2 regions of the Corynebacterium jeddahense genome follow, and region 1 is predicted to be linked to the other one. Evidence: riboswitches for the same ligand, from Rfam matches in the RefSeq annotation. Region 1 holds a riboswitch; the other holds the start of a gene.
The links. Region 1 has a riboswitch for S-adenosylmethionine ahead of CJEDD_RS05405 (hypothetical protein). Riboswitches for the same ligand answer to the same signal wherever they lie in the genome.

Region 1 (7,283 bases):
GGAAACTAAAGAATGAATGAGGGCGCCTGGTGACCGCATCAAAGCAATTTCAAGTTCCTCCAGAGATTCACGTGGAAAGCGTTCGCGCTTTTGTGAGCGAGTGGGCAGAGATCACCAATCCTGAAAAGATCGAGCTCGTCTCAGCAGCGGATGACGCCAGGCTGCTCGAAGAGGCCATCGCCGCCGGCGAAATGCTGCGCGCAGGCAAAGGTCGCTACTACTCACGGTCACACCCGAAAGACACCGCCCGCACCGAAGAGCGCACCTTTGTCGCCACGGCTGACGAGGCGGATCGCGGGCGCTACAACAACTGGCGCCACTCAAGCGAGGTCAAACCGCTGCTGACGAGCCGCATGCGCGGCGCTTCGGCGGGTAAAACCATGTACGTGGTGCCGTACCTGATGGCCCCTCCCGGCACCCCGCTTGCGAACTTCGCGCTCGGAGTTGAGCTCACCGACGACCGCAACGTGGTGCTGCAGATGATCCGCATGGCCCGCGTCGGAATTGAGCACTTCGACGGTGTCAGCGACCAGGACTTCTTCGTGCGCGGTGTGCACGTCACCGGTGACCTGACCGCGCTGCAGCAGGGCACCGACGCCGACGAGCGGATGTTTGTGACCGTCGCAGACGAGCGCACCATTTTGCACTTCGGCTCCGCGTACGGCGGCAACGCGCTGCTTGGTAAAATCGCCCACGGTCTGCGCCAGGCGTCCTACGACGGTTACGCCTCAGGGAAGTTCCTCGCGGAGCAGTTCCTGCTGCTTGGGATCCACGACCGTGAAACCGGCGTCACCACGCACGTGTGCGGCGGCTTCCCGAGCGCGTCAGGGAAAACCAACCTCGCGATGACGCTGCCGCCAAACGGACTCGGCGACCGCTACCGCGTTGATTTTTACGGCGACGACATCGCCTGGATGTGGGTTGACGACGAAGGGAAACTCCGTGCCATCAACCCCGAAAACGGTGCCTTCGGTGTCGCAAAAGACACCAACGAGGGTTCCAACCCCACCGCGATGGCGGCAATCGCTGAGGGATCGGGCACGATCTTCACCAACACCGCCTACAACGAAGTCACCGGCGAGGTGTGGTGGGAGGGTCTCACCCCCGAACCCCCGGCCGACCCGGCAGGGTGGCTCGACTGGACCGGCGCGAAAATCACCGACCGCACCGCCGAGCAGCAAAACGAACCGTGGGCGCACCCGAACAGCCGCTTCACGATTCCGCTGGAGCGCATCCCGAACCTCGCCGAAGACGTCTCCAAACCCGAGGGCGTGGTCGTTGACGCGATTATCTTCGGTGGCCGCACCCGCGATCGTGAACCGCTGATCCGCGCAATCGACAACCTTGTTGATGGCGTCTACGACGGGCTGACACTCGGCGCCGAGGCGACTTTCGCAGCGGACGGGCTTGACGGGCAGCTGCGTTACGACCCGATGTCGATGCGTCCGTTCTTCTCGTACTCCGAGGGTCGCTACGCCGAACACTGGCTTAAAGTGCTCGGGCAGCTGAAAGAGATGCCGATGTTTGCCCACGTCAACTGGTTCCAGCGCGAACCCGAAACCGGTCGTTACCTGTGGCCGGGCTTCCGCGAGAACCTGCGCGCGCTGAACTGGCTCACACAGTACCGCGACGGCAAAGTCAAGGGACGCAAAACCCCGATCGGCGTGCTCCCGCTTGTTGAAGAGCTCGACTTTACCGGTCTCGAAATCGACGCGGCGGATCTCGACAAACTGCTGCGGGTTGACGTTGAACGCTGGCTGCAGGAAACCGATCACCGCGCTGAGCACCTGCGCGAGCTGCCCGATATGCCGCGCGAAATCTGGGACGCACACGAGGCGCTTGTCGAGGCGTTGCGGGCCGAGGCGGCAACTGACGCAGGGGGCGCAGACAGCTAGCGCCTGCGCCACCGCGCGGCCGCGGCGACACAAAACTGCCACACAACAAACGAGGGGGAAACCGAAACGTGTTCGGTTTCCCCCTCGCCTTTGGGTTACGCGCCCGCGAAAACTAATCGCGGCTGGTTTTTTCGATCAGCTCAGCGAAGCGGTCAATGTATTTCTGCAGGAACTCAACGGTTGACTCGCGGGTGATCTTATCCCCGTCACCGAAAAGCTCAGGCGACTGCGACAGGAACACCTCGGGCTGGCCAAGCGTTGGCATGTCGAAGTAGGAAAGCGCAAGGCGCAGGTTCTTCTGCGACGAGTACCCGCCCATGCGTCCAACAGAGTGGCTCACAATTCCCGCCGGGAGTCCCTTCCACGCAACGTCGGCGTTGGGTTTCGACCCAATATCCACCGCGTTTTTCAGGCACGCCGGGATGGTGCGGTTGTTCTCCGGGGTCACAAACAGCACCCCGTCAGAGGCCTTAATCGTCTCGCGGAACTCCGTGTACTCCGCCGGCACCGGCTTGTCGGTGACCTCTGGGTCGTCGTAGTCGAAATCGTACAGCGGCAGGTCGCGGATCTCCACGATCTTCGCCTCGTACCCCTCAGGGAACATCGGAATCAGGTTGTGCGCAATCTTACGGGCAAAGGAGCCACGACGCAGGCTCCCAACAATCACACTCACGCGCTTCGTCATACGTTTCACTCTCTTTTCTCTATTTCAACTGTGGATCATGCACCGCGATCCGCGCCCTCATACGCCACAGACTCGCGCGGCGCGAGCTGCCGGTCGCTGCCCCAAGCCGAGCAGAACCGGCACTCGCTCACGAGGTCAAGCCTATGTTAACAATTCCGCCATTGCGAACCTCATGAGTAACCGAAGCTCCGAGCACCAAGCGCGGCCTGGTGCTCCCGGAACTTGCGGGGATCCAAGCCACTGGCTTTCAACTCTTTCGCGCGCTCCGGGTAACCAAACACCGACGGCAGTTCGCCCTGCGCAAGTTTCGCCCGGCTCTCCACCCGGACCTGCGAGTTGGGGTGGACGAAGCCGTGCGGTTCGTACTCGAAAAGCGCCCAGCACCACGCAAACGCCTCGCCCTTCGTGAGCCCGGCCCAGCGCCCCTCGGTGATCAGCGAATCAGCGTCGGGCATCGCGTACGCCTGCTCAACCCGCGCGCTCCCCTCTTCACGGAGGGTCTCAGCGGTGATCCGCTCTTCTTCTTCGCCGGCGCGAACAGCGTCAGCTGCCGCGGCCTCGATCAGTGCGGCGAAGTCGTCAAGTGACAGCGTGGCGCCGTTGTCACCGCCAGCGAATGCAACCGGCGGGTGCTCGCGCAAGATCTTCAGCAGCGACGCTCTCACGCGGTTCCCGAAACGAGTGCCGGGTTTGACCCCAGAGTAACCAAGCCCGATCCGGCTCCACCAGTCTTGGTCGGTCTCAAATGAAAAATGATGTGCAGACACGGAGCTCACGCCCCTTTCTTGGGGCAAGCGCCCCATCGAATCTTGCTCCATGAGATTTCATGAAGCCCGTTCTTCCCCTGGGACACCCGGGAATCGATGGATTCGGGTTGTCGCGTAACCGGCCAGGTACCTACGGTTACGACTCTTGAACGTGGAAGTGATCGTAGCACACAAAACGATCCGCTGTCACGGGTCGCCTTGGTCGCCTTGGTCGCCTTGATGAGGGCTACATCGCGTCGATGAGATCCCGAACGGCCTGCGAGATGCTCGTGCTGTGGGAGTGTGCGTAGTGTTCGAGTTTCGCGCGGCGCGCAGCATCGAGCCGCACAGTCACCGGGCGCACATCGGTTCCGACGCTGACGGGTCGACCGGGGCGTGACGGGCCGAGGTGGTCGCCGGTGTATCCCGCTTCGGATTCGTCCTCTGCCGCCCAGCGCTCAATTTGCTCATCGGTGAACTCAACCCCGTTTACATCGGTGTACGTGCTCATGACGCTACCTCCTTGCTCCAAGGCCTACCTCGATCAGAACTTTCTTTGTGGCAGGCATTGCGTGATAGATGAACCAACCATCCGGTTCGTCTTCCACTGCGACATATTCCAGGAGTCGGCCTGCGCCGTCGGCGCCCACACCATTTATTTATGTAAGACATAATTAATCTAAGGCGTAAACGGGCCTGTGTCTAGCGGTCGAGCCAGTGCCTTGTGGCGAGCACAAGCGCTGCAACACCGCGCTGCAGCGTCGGATCGATGACGGGTGCGTAGTGCGGTGAGTGGTTCGACGGCACATCGGTGTGGACCGTTCCCGCCGCCTCCGCCGCGGCGTACTCCGCGGCGTCGTGACCGCCGAGCATCCAGTACACAAGCGGCACCCCCGCGGCTGTGGCGAGCACTCCGACGTCTTCGCTTCCGGAGAGCGCGCCGGGTGCGAAAAACGCGTCCTCCCCGAAGGCGTCAACAAAGACCGCGTTCAGTTCCTCCGTGATCTCCGGGTCGTTATAGGTGACCGGGAAACGGTCACCGAACTCAATCTTCGGTGGCCTTGGAGCGTTTGACGCCGCGGCCTCGGCCTCGATGACGCGCTGGATTCCCGCAACCAGGCGCTCGCGCACGGTCTCGCTGAAGCTGCGGACGCTCAGCCCGAGCGAGGCGGACTCCGGGATGATGTTGTTTTTGCTCCCGGCCTCGATCCGCCCGACAGTCACAACCGCGGTGTCACGCGGGCTGATCTCCCGCGACACCACGGTTTGTAAACGCATCACCGTGGCCGCCGCCATCACCACCGGGTCGATCGTTGTCTCCGGTTCCGAGCCGTGACCGCCGCTGCCCGAGGCAGAGGTGGAGTCGATCTGGCGGTCGGCCACCCGGTTCGCCAAGACGGTCGAGAACCAGCCCGGGTATGTGCCACCAGAGGATTTTGAGGCGAGCCTGGATTCGGTACGCCCCGCCGATTACAGCGACGTCGGCCAAGCCCACGCCCTAACCAAGGCCTATCCGGACACGCTGCGCTACTCGGAGGCCACCGACTGGCTCGTCTATTACGACGGTGTCTGGTACGAATCCGCACCCGCAGCCCAAGCCGTCGCCCAGGAGCTCACCGAACGCCAACTGGCCGAGGCCCACGAGCTGCTCGAAGACGCCAAAGACCAGCTCGCCGCCACGGGGGCTGCCATGTTGTTGGCGTCGATGTCGAAGGCGAAAGCCCAGGCCATGTTCAACGCCGCCCAACAGGAGGCGTTCGCCGCGTTCGAGGACGCGAAAACCTATGCGGCCTACGCGCTCAAACGCCGAGAATCACGCGGGATCACCAACTGCCTGAAAGAAGCCCGCCCCATGCTGCTGACCACCCCTGAGCAGCTCGATGCCGACCCGTATCTGCTCAACACCCCATCAGGCACCTACGATCTGCGCCACGGGACCATGTCGCGCCACGACCATGATCCGGCGGATCTGGTGACCAAGCAGACCAGCCTCGACCCGGGCACCGACGGCGCGCACCTGTGGCAGGAAGCCCTCGAGGTGTTCTTCCAAGGCGATGCCGAGCTCATCGCCTACGTGCAGCGCATCGTCGGCCTTGCTGCAATCGGGCAAGTCTTCGTCGAAGCCCTCGTCATCGCTTACGGAGATGGTCGCAACGGCAAATCGACGTTCTGGAACACCATCGCCAGAGTCTTAGGCACGTATGCAGGCAACATGAGTGCTGATGTGCTCACGATCGGTGGGATGCGCAACGTCAAACCGGAGCTGGCTGAGGCCAAAGGCAAACGCCTCATCATCTCCGCCGAGTCCGAAGAAGGCGTGCGCATGTCCACCTCCGTGGTCAAGCAGCTGGCTTCCACCGATCAGATCTACGCGGAGAAGAAGTACAAGGCACCGTTTGCTTTCACCCCCTCGCACACCTTGATTCTCTACACGAACCATCTGCCCAGGGTGGGTGCGATGGATGCGGGCATCTGGCGCAGGCTCATCGTCATCCCCTTCGAAGCGAAGATCGAAGGCCAAAGCGACATCAAAAACTATGCCGACTACCTCTACACGCAGGCCGGCGGGGCGATCCTGGCCTGGATTATGGAAGGTGCGCGCCTCATCCACGCCGAGAACTACCACCTGAAGGCCCCGGCACGCGTGGTGGCCGCATCGAGCGCGTATCGGGAGGAGAACAACTGGTTCGCCCAGTTCCTTGACACCCACTGCGACATCGACGAGCACCTGTCTGAACGCGCCGGAGACCTCTATCAGACCTACCGAGCGTGGGCGATGAACACTGCTGGGTGGGCGCGTCCCATGGTCGATTTCAACGCCACCGTCGAACACCACGGCTTCACACGTAAAAGGACGATGCACGGCATGTTCGTCCACGGTTTGGCCTTGAAGAACGAGTTCGACAACTAATTCAGACGGGCCTTATGACGACCTATGACGACCTATATGTGAGTTTGCTATAGGGCAGAAAATATAGCCCTTAGGAAAAGTCCATATCGCATCGTCATAGGTCGTCATGGGCCTCTCACACGAGAGGACATGAACCATGAACGAGCACGCAATCGAACAACACTTGAAAAAAGCCGTTGAGGCGATCGGTGGCCTGTGCTGGAAATTCACCAGCCCCGGCACCGCAGGGGTCCCAGACCGCATCTGCATCCATCGCGGACGCGTCATCTTCGTCGAACTCAAAGCCCCCGGACGCCTCCCACGCCCCATCCAACGCCGCCGCATCCAGCAGCTCAAAGAGCACGGCGTTGATGCGGTCGTCGTTGACAACATTGACGCGATCCAGGAGGTGGCTGATGCGCTACGAGCCGCATGACTACCAACGACAGGCCACCGCCTTCGTTGAAGACCACCCGCAGGCCGCGATCCTGCTCGGGATGGGGCTAGGCAAGACGGTGATCACCTTGACGGCAATCTGGAACCTGCTGCTGGACTCCTTCCAGGCCCGCCGCGTCCTCATCGTCGCACCCCTGCGAGTCGCCCGCGATACCTGGCCCGCCGAGGCCACCAAATGGGACCACCTGGCAGGACTCATCATTGCCGTCGCCGTCGGGTCGAAAACCCAGCGGGTGGACGCGCTTGCCACCGAGGCGATGGTGACCGTCATCAACCGCGAAAACGTGCCCTGGCTGGTGCGCCACCTCGGCAAAGTCTGGCCGTTCGACATGGTCGTCATCGACGAGCTGAGCTCGTTTAAGAACCACCGGGCGCAACGGTTCAAAGCACTCGCCTCCGTGCGGCCACGTCTCACCCGGATCGTGGGACTGACCGGCACGCCAGCAGCCAACGGGCTGATGGACCTGTGGGCGCAGTTCCGTCTCCTTGATGAGGGCCAGCGCCTCGGCAGGTTCATCACCCACTACCGCAACCGCTGGTTCGTACCCGATCGGCGAAACGGCCAGCAGATCTTCACCTACAAGCCCGCACCCGGTGCCGAGGACGAGATC
Region 2 (7,283 bases), 1.2 Mb from region 1:
GTCGCGGATCAAACGTACGAGTCTCGCTTCACCTCCCCGTCCTCCTTACATTGGGACTTTTCCGTCGGAAATTACCCGTTGTTCGTCCTGCTCACCGAGGAGATTCAAGGTCTCCTCGAGCGAGTTTGGAAGACGGAGCTACGCATCGCTCATAAGTGGACAACACTTCCGGGCGTAGCGGGCGGACACTATCTCACGGGACTCCTCATTGAAGAGATTCAGGCGACGAACCAAATCGAGGGTGTCCATTCGACGCGGAAAGAAATTGCAGAGGCCTTGGAAAACCCTTCGACCGGCCCACATAAACGCTTCCGGGAGATGGCTGCGCTTTATCAATCCCTACTCAGCACTGCGGACCGGCCGCATTTTCCGTCGTCACCGGCGGAGCTGCGAAACGAGTACGACAAACTCCTGGACGGCGAGATCGACGAAAAGGATCTTCCCGATGGCCAACATTTTCGGGCGGGATCCGTGGGCATCCACGACGGCATGAAGGAAATCCATCAGGCTCCCGTCGGTGAGCGCAACATCGAGGAGAGGATCGAGACCTTTCTCGCATCCCAGCGCACCGAATCCCACTTGCTGGTGAACGCCCTCATCGGTCATTTCATGTTTGAGTACACCCACCCCTTTTACGACGGAAACGGCCGCATGGGTAGGTTCCTCCTAGCTTTCAAAGCGCTGGAGATTCTTTCTCCGCCGACTTCGATGTCACTGTCGCACCAATTCTCCTTACAGCGCAAGAAGTACTACGCCGCCTTTACCAATGCCGAGACCCAGATGAACTATGGAGAGGGCACCTTCTTCCTCAAAGCCATGCTGGAAATGCTGGTCAACGCCCAAGACGATTTGGAGAGCTCACTTGACCAAAAGCACGCCCACTTGGAGGACTTGGATGTCACATTGTCGAGCCTCAAACGCGGTGAATACGAACGTGATCTGCTCTTCCTCGCAGGACAGACATATCTGTTCGGCCCCCACCGCCCCATCCCGCTGAACGAGGCTGTGGCCGCAATGAAGCGGTCTTGGAACACGATCCGTCCTGTCGCGGAAGAGCTGGAACGCGAAGGCCTTCTCGCCGCCGCAACTAAGAGGCCCCTCGCCTACCAGCTCACGACGGAAGGACGTGAGCTTCTCAAACTGCGGTAAGTAAGGGCCCTTCGCTTATCGACGTTTCCGTCTAATTCAAGTTCCCCTTCTCAGCCTCACCGGCGCCGGACTCAGTGGCTTCGCCCGTGGTCGCACCCAGGTTGCCGCCGTTCCAGTCGGTGCCGGGGCGGTGGGTCTCTGCGGTTTCGACAGTGGTCACGGCGCCGTCGGTGTCAGCGTTGACGTTGTCGCGGCCGATCTCGTCGTCGTGCCTGCCTTCGCCGTGGTCGTGGCCGTGGTTGTGGCCCTCGCACTTGCACTCGCCGGGAGGGCAGTCGCAGGTCTGGTGGCCGCACGAGCACTGGCCCGCCTCATGGCCGCAGCCGCAGGCCTCGCCGTTTGCCGGAGCAACTACCTTATCGACGGAACCTTCGGCCGGAACGATCTTGATTTCCTCACGCACTTCAGCGTTCGCGGGGTTGACCGGCTTGTCGTGGTTGCCGCAGCCGCAGGTGTTGTTGGACATGGGTCGCTCCTCTCGCCAGGTATAAGTACAGCTCAACGGTACTTACGGTTGGGTTGCGAACAAGGAGTTTCGCCGAGTGACCACGGATTTCCGCCGGTCAATGCCCCTTCATTATTGGCAACCAGTTTCATTAGTGGGTGGTGGTGCGGTGGGACCGGAGGTCGTCGATAAGCAGGCTGCTCCGAGGTGGAGGTGGGCCGTCAGACAAATCGAGCTTCCCGCCGATTTTTGTGCAGGTAGCTCGATCTTGGTAGCTGCATCTTGAGGCAAGCGGGCGCTGTCAGGAGGTACCTTGCTTCTAGTCATCGTTTTCCGACCCGAGAAAGACCCCAGATGAAGAAGTTTATTGCCGGCTTCGTGTCCACTGCGCTCCTGGTGGGCGCAGCTCCGGCCGCCGCCCAGGAAGTGACGTTCAGTGGATCACCGGAGCCCACCCCGACGAGCACGTCGGAGACGTTCGGCCGGCAGGAGCCGAAGCCTGCGCCCAAACCGAAACTTTCAGAGCTTGGTTTCGGCCCGGAAGATATTAAGCTGCGCAAACGCGGTGAGGTTTGTTTCATCGATATCCCGGATGGTGCCGGGAACCCGATGGAGGACCTTTATGAGCGCTTCTACAGCAAGACTTCCTGGACCTCACTCGAGGCAGAAACCTATCTGCCGATCATCGAAGAGGCTCGGGAAGAAGCGCGAAGAAAAGGGGTTTGGAGCAACGACGAGCAGCGCTACATTCCCCTCACCGAGCTGGATAAGACAGAGGTCGCCATGGCCGACGCCCAGGTGCAAGCGCTGAGGGACTGCGCAAAACCCGAGGCAAAACCCGAAGCCAAACCAGAGGCTACGCCGCAGAAAACGACGGTTGAGAGGACGACGGTGGAGCGGACGACCGTCGTGAAGGAGCCCGCCGCGCCTCAGGGGAAGAACACGCTGGCCATCGTGGCGATCGTACTGTCCGTGCTCAGCCTGCTCGTTTCCGCCGCGGGCCTCGCACCGCAGCTGCAGCAGCTCCTATAACCGCAGCCGCACCCCCCAAACTCAAACGCCGAACACCTACTGGAAGTTGAGGTACGCCTTCGACGGCGTCGGCCCGCGCTGGCCCTGGTACTTGGAGCCGAGCGCGGACGATCCGTAGGGGATCTCGGCCGGCGAGGTCATGGCGAACAGCGCGAGCTGGCCGACCTTCATGCCCGGCCACAGCGTGATCGGCAGGTTGGCCACGTTGGAAAGCTCCAGCGTGATGTGGCCGGTGAAGCCCGGGTCGATGAAGCCGGCGGTCGAGTGCGTGAGCAGACCGAGGCGGCCGAGGGAGGATTTGCCTTCGAGGCGGCCGGCGAGGTCGTCGGGAAGCGTGAAGCGCTCCAGCGTCGCACCCAGGACAAACTCGCCGGGGTGCAGCACGAACGGCTCGCCCTCGGGCACCTCGACGAGCGTGGTCAGGTCGGGCTGCTCCAGCTTCGGATCGATGTGCGTGTAGCGCTGGTTATTGAACACCCGGAACAGGCTGTCCAGGCGCACGTCGATCGAGCTCGGTTGAATCAGCCCTGCGTCGAAAGGCTCAATGAGGAGCCTTTGCTTATCGACGGACTCACGGATATCACGATCAGAAAGCAGCACGCCGGCCAGTGTAGTTGGGCGCTTTTTGGGCTGGGCGGGGGCGGTGCTACTCTTACCTCTGCTGCATTTCAGGTGTGGCAGTGCCGGCGTAGTTTAGTGGTAGAACATCAGCTTCCCAAGCTGAGAGTGCGAGTTCGATTCTCGTCGCCGGCTCTCCTAGATGGGGCTTACGCGGGGGTCGTGCACGGGATACCGGGGAGACCCGTGGCCGACAGGTACTTGGGGCGCGCCCCTCCGGTCACGAGCATGGTGTACCTCGGCGCGTAGGCCACCGCGCGGGACAGGGCCTGGGGATCGTGGTGGAAGACCTCCCGCATGATCATGGTGTTGATTTCCACAAAGACCAGCCGGATGCCGGTGTGTTCCACGATCTCGATAGGTTCCCAGTGAATGGGTTCCGACGATTCAAGAGCCATGAGGCGGCGCTTCGGTAGGTGGTGCCCGCGGGCGAAGTGGGTACATTGTTCCAGGTCGACGAACCGGCAGGCGCTGCGCAGATGAGGCAGCGGGTAGATCTTTCCGCAGCTGCGGAACGCGTTGAGCGCCGACGAGATCTCGAACACCTGCCCCATGCGCCGCCACAACACATCCACTCCCCTGCTCGTGCGCAGCCTGAACGTGAACTGGTAGAAGGACATGTTCACGGTGAGACAGGTGCCGAAGCGACGGTACTTGGTGGCGGGCACCCAGTCTTGGACGGCAAGCTCACGCAACGGACACCTCGCAGGGGCCGATCGGCGACATCGACACCAGGTGGACGCTTCGCCTGGTATGACCGTCCTCGCCGGTCACCTCCGGACCGCGCAGCACGCCCCACTCGCGGTTGAAGTCGACGGCTTGGGCGGCGCCCGCGGGGTCGTGGTTGTAGCGGGTGAACGTGCCGCGGGCGGTCTCAATGACAAGCTGCGTGCCGTCGACCTGCACGGACAGGATCTCCAACCACAGCTCCTCCGGCCCGTTCGCGGCCTTGAGCGCCGGGATCCAGTGGGGTTTGTGGCCGCGCGCCACCAAGTCGCACTCGCGGTGGCCGATGGACGGGGCTGTTTCAACCCGGGACATGGGGGTTTCTCCTCAGAGCAATCGCACTTCCGGCGGGCGGTTGCCGCGCCGGCGGATCTTCTCCCGGAAGCACCGTGCGCGATCTTGCGCGGTTGCTAATCGACGATCGCCGGGAGACGTAGCCGTCAATTTCTTGATCCATCGGGCACAGTAGTAGACAGCTTTGTCTAGCGCAAGCTTGGATACACTCTTCCTCCATGCAGCTCACTCGCGCACTCATGGGACTGGCCGCAGGCTACGGCGCGCTGCAGGGCCGCGAGAACCGGCCGCGTCTGCCGTTCAACGACCCGTCGTTTGGCGCCAAGCACGCAACACCGGTGATGTACGTCCACGGAATCAATTCGCGGGCGGCGGCGTTCCGCCACAACGCCCAGCACCTGAAAGACCACGGGTTCTGGGTGTGGGGATACGACTACGGGGACATGATCGCGCCCGGGTTCTTCGGCGTGGGGGACTTAAACGCCATCGTGGGCGACGTCGCGAACAACGTTGAGCGCGTACTTAAGGCGACGGGCGCAAAGCAGGTGGACATCGTGGCGCACTCACAGGGTGCGCTGATGACGAAGCTGTTCATCGCCCGCGGCGGCGCCGGGAAGGTCCGGCGCGTGGTGGCGATGGGCGGCAACTTTCACGGCACCGATTTCCGCGGGTGGGCCGGCGACCTGGGCAAGGTGGCGTCCCGGCTGCCCCGGCTGACTTCTTTGGTGGCGCCGGGTGCGGCGCAGCAGCTGGTGGGGTCGGCGTGGCTTCGGGACTTTGCAAAGGTGCCGGACACCGACCCGCGCGTGGTGTACACCTCGCTGTATTCGCCGGCGGACACGGTGGTCACCCCGAACTCTGCATCCGAGCTCGAATCTGTGGGAGGCGCGGACGTGGCCAACGTGGATTCGGCGCGCTTCTACGGCGGGTACGCGCCCCTGCACATGCTCATGCCGCGGGACCCGCTGTACGCGGAGCTGACGTTGTGGGGACTCACGCGCGACGTGGGCGAGCACACACCCCCGGAAGTGGATTGGCTGGTGTAACGCGCTAGAACGCGAGAGTGATTCCGTAGAACACCGACGTCAGCAGCAGGCCGATCACGGCAATGAGGGTCTGGTTCACGGTCCACGTCTTCAGCGTGGTGGCCACGTCGAGGCCCATGAGGCGGCCGACGAGCCAGAAGCCGGAGTCGTTGACGTGGGAAGCGATCACGGAACCGGCCGCCGTCGCCAGCACGATCAGCGCCAGCTGGACGCCGGAGTAGGCGCCGGCCTCCACCGCCGGCACCATGAGCGCCGCCGCAGTGGTCAGCGCGACGGTTGCCGAGCCCTGGGCGATACGCAGCGCCGCGGCGATCAGCCAGGCCGCGAGCAGGACGGGGATGCCGAGGTTCGACATCGAATCCGCCAGTGCGTCGCCGATGCCGGAGGTCCGCAGCACCCCGCCGAACATGCCGCCCGCGCCGGTGATCAAGATGACGGAGCACACCGGGCCGAGCGCCGACTCCATGCGCGCCTGCACCTCCTCGCGCGGCACACCCAGGTTGAAGCCGACCGCCACCATGGCCACCAGCACCGTCACTAGCAGCGCGATCGGCGTCTGGCCGAGGAAGGTCAGGGTGCGGGCCCAGGTAGCGCCGCCATCGATGCGCCCCGAGGTAGACAACGCGTTGACACCCGTGTTGCCGAAGATGAGCAGCATCGGGATGAGCATCACCGCGATCACGGTGCCCGGCCCCGCCGCCTTGTGGGTCAGCTGCTGCTGGTCGCTCAGCAGGGTGTCGGCCACGCGGTTCGGGTACTTCTTGCCCACGTACTTGCCCCAGTGGTAGCCGGAGACGTACCAGGTCGGCAGCGCCACCAACAGGCCGAACAGCAGCACCAGGCCCATGTCCGCGCCGTAGAAGTCCGAGGCGGCGACCGGGCCCGGGTGCGGCGGCACGAACACGTGCATCACCGAGAACGCACCCGCAGCCGGGATGCCGTAGGCCAGGATCGGGCCGTCGAGGCGCCGCGCCACCGCGAAGATCACGGGCAGCATCACAATCAGGCCCGCGTCGAAGAAGATGGGGAAGCCCATGATCAGCGACGCCAACCCGAGAGCGAACGGAGCCTTGTCTTCGCCGAAGCGTTTCACGAGGGCGTCGGCAAGCGACTGCGCTCCTCCGGACGCTTCGACGAGGCGGCCGATCATCGCGCCCAGGCCGACGAGCAGCGCGATGTTGCCCAGTGTGGAGGAGAAGCCCTTCATCAGCGTCGGCATCACGCCGTCGATCGGGATGCCTGCGGCGAGCGCTGTGAAGATCGACGCGATGATCAGCGCCACAAACGCGTGCAGCTTCAGCCGCATCACCAGGAACAAAATGAGCGCAATCGCCGCTGCCGCGATTCCCAGCAGCGGGCCGGCTCCGAGTACCGGCTCCCAGGTATCCATGTCCATGGTGGGTACCTTATCGGCCGCGCCGACACGGTCGGAGCTACCCGCAATTCACAATCGGCTGCGGGTCGTAGACCGTGGTCTGGGTTTCGCTGTCGAGGAGGTTGCCGGCGAGGTCGTAGATGTAGCGGGTGTCGGAGGTGGTGAAGCCCTGCGCGCCACCGGAGGGCACGCAACTGGCGCCGGACACCGACACCGGGGACGGGGAGGTGTAGGCCCAGCGGCCGCCGTTGACGGATTCGACGTTCACCGTTTTCACACCCATGAGGGAGACGGTCACTTCTCCCCCGCCGACGCTGGTGGCGATGCGCACGGGGTGCAGGCTGTCGTTGCGGAACTGCAGGTCAATCGCGCCTTCGTAGACGGTGGCCTCGCGCCCGGCCGGGTAGCGGGAGATGTAGTAGGAGTGCGGGGTGTGCGCCACGTCGGTCATGCCGGCGAAGTAGGCGGCGTTGTACAAGGTGGTGGCGAACTGGGAAATGCCGCCGCCGACGGCGTTGTCGGCGCGCCCGTTCAAGATGATCCCGGAGTTCACGTAGCCCTGGGCGGTGCCGCGGGGGCCGGTGTAGCCGTTTAGGGA

Region 2: another riboswitch for S-adenosylmethionine. It lies ahead of CJEDD_RS11115 (hypothetical protein); the one in region 1 lies ahead of CJEDD_RS05405 (hypothetical protein).

Annotation. Positions count from the first base shown of each region.
Region 1 is NZ_CP063194.1:1,089,269-1,096,551, forward strand. Features, by position in the region: gene CJEDD_RS05395 (phosphoenolpyruvate carboxykinase (GTP)) at 30-1,895, shown strand; gene CJEDD_RS05400 (NADPH-dependent FMN reductase) at 2,008-2,580, opposite strand; gene CJEDD_RS05405 (hypothetical protein) at 2,751-3,356, opposite strand; SAM riboswitch class IV at 3,381-3,498, opposite strand; gene CJEDD_RS05410 (hypothetical protein) at 3,574-3,837, opposite strand; gene CJEDD_RS05415 (peptidase dimerization domain-containing protein) at 4,029-4,709, opposite strand; gene CJEDD_RS05420 (DNA primase family protein) at 4,684-6,237, shown strand; gene CJEDD_RS05425 (PDDEXK family nuclease) at 6,374-6,652, shown strand; gene CJEDD_RS05430 (SNF2-related protein) at 6,633-7,283, shown strand, end outside.
Region 2 is NZ_CP063194.1:2,300,731-2,308,013, forward strand. Features, by position in the region: gene CJEDD_RS11085 (Fic family protein) at 1-1,149, shown strand, start outside; gene CJEDD_RS11090 (hypothetical protein) at 1,181-1,615, opposite strand; gene CJEDD_RS11095 (hypothetical protein) at 1,949-2,626, shown strand; gene dcd (dCTP deaminase) at 2,663-3,226, opposite strand; tRNA gene CJEDD_RS11105 (tRNA-Gly) at 3,309-3,379, shown strand; gene CJEDD_RS11110 (hypothetical protein) at 3,394-3,939, opposite strand; gene CJEDD_RS11115 (hypothetical protein) at 3,932-4,285, opposite strand; SAM riboswitch class IV at 4,304-4,424, opposite strand; gene CJEDD_RS11120 (esterase/lipase family protein) at 4,483-5,310, shown strand; gene CJEDD_RS11125 (GntP family permease) at 5,315-6,700, opposite strand; partial or broken gene CJEDD_RS12390 (VanW family protein) at 6,744-7,283, opposite strand, start outside.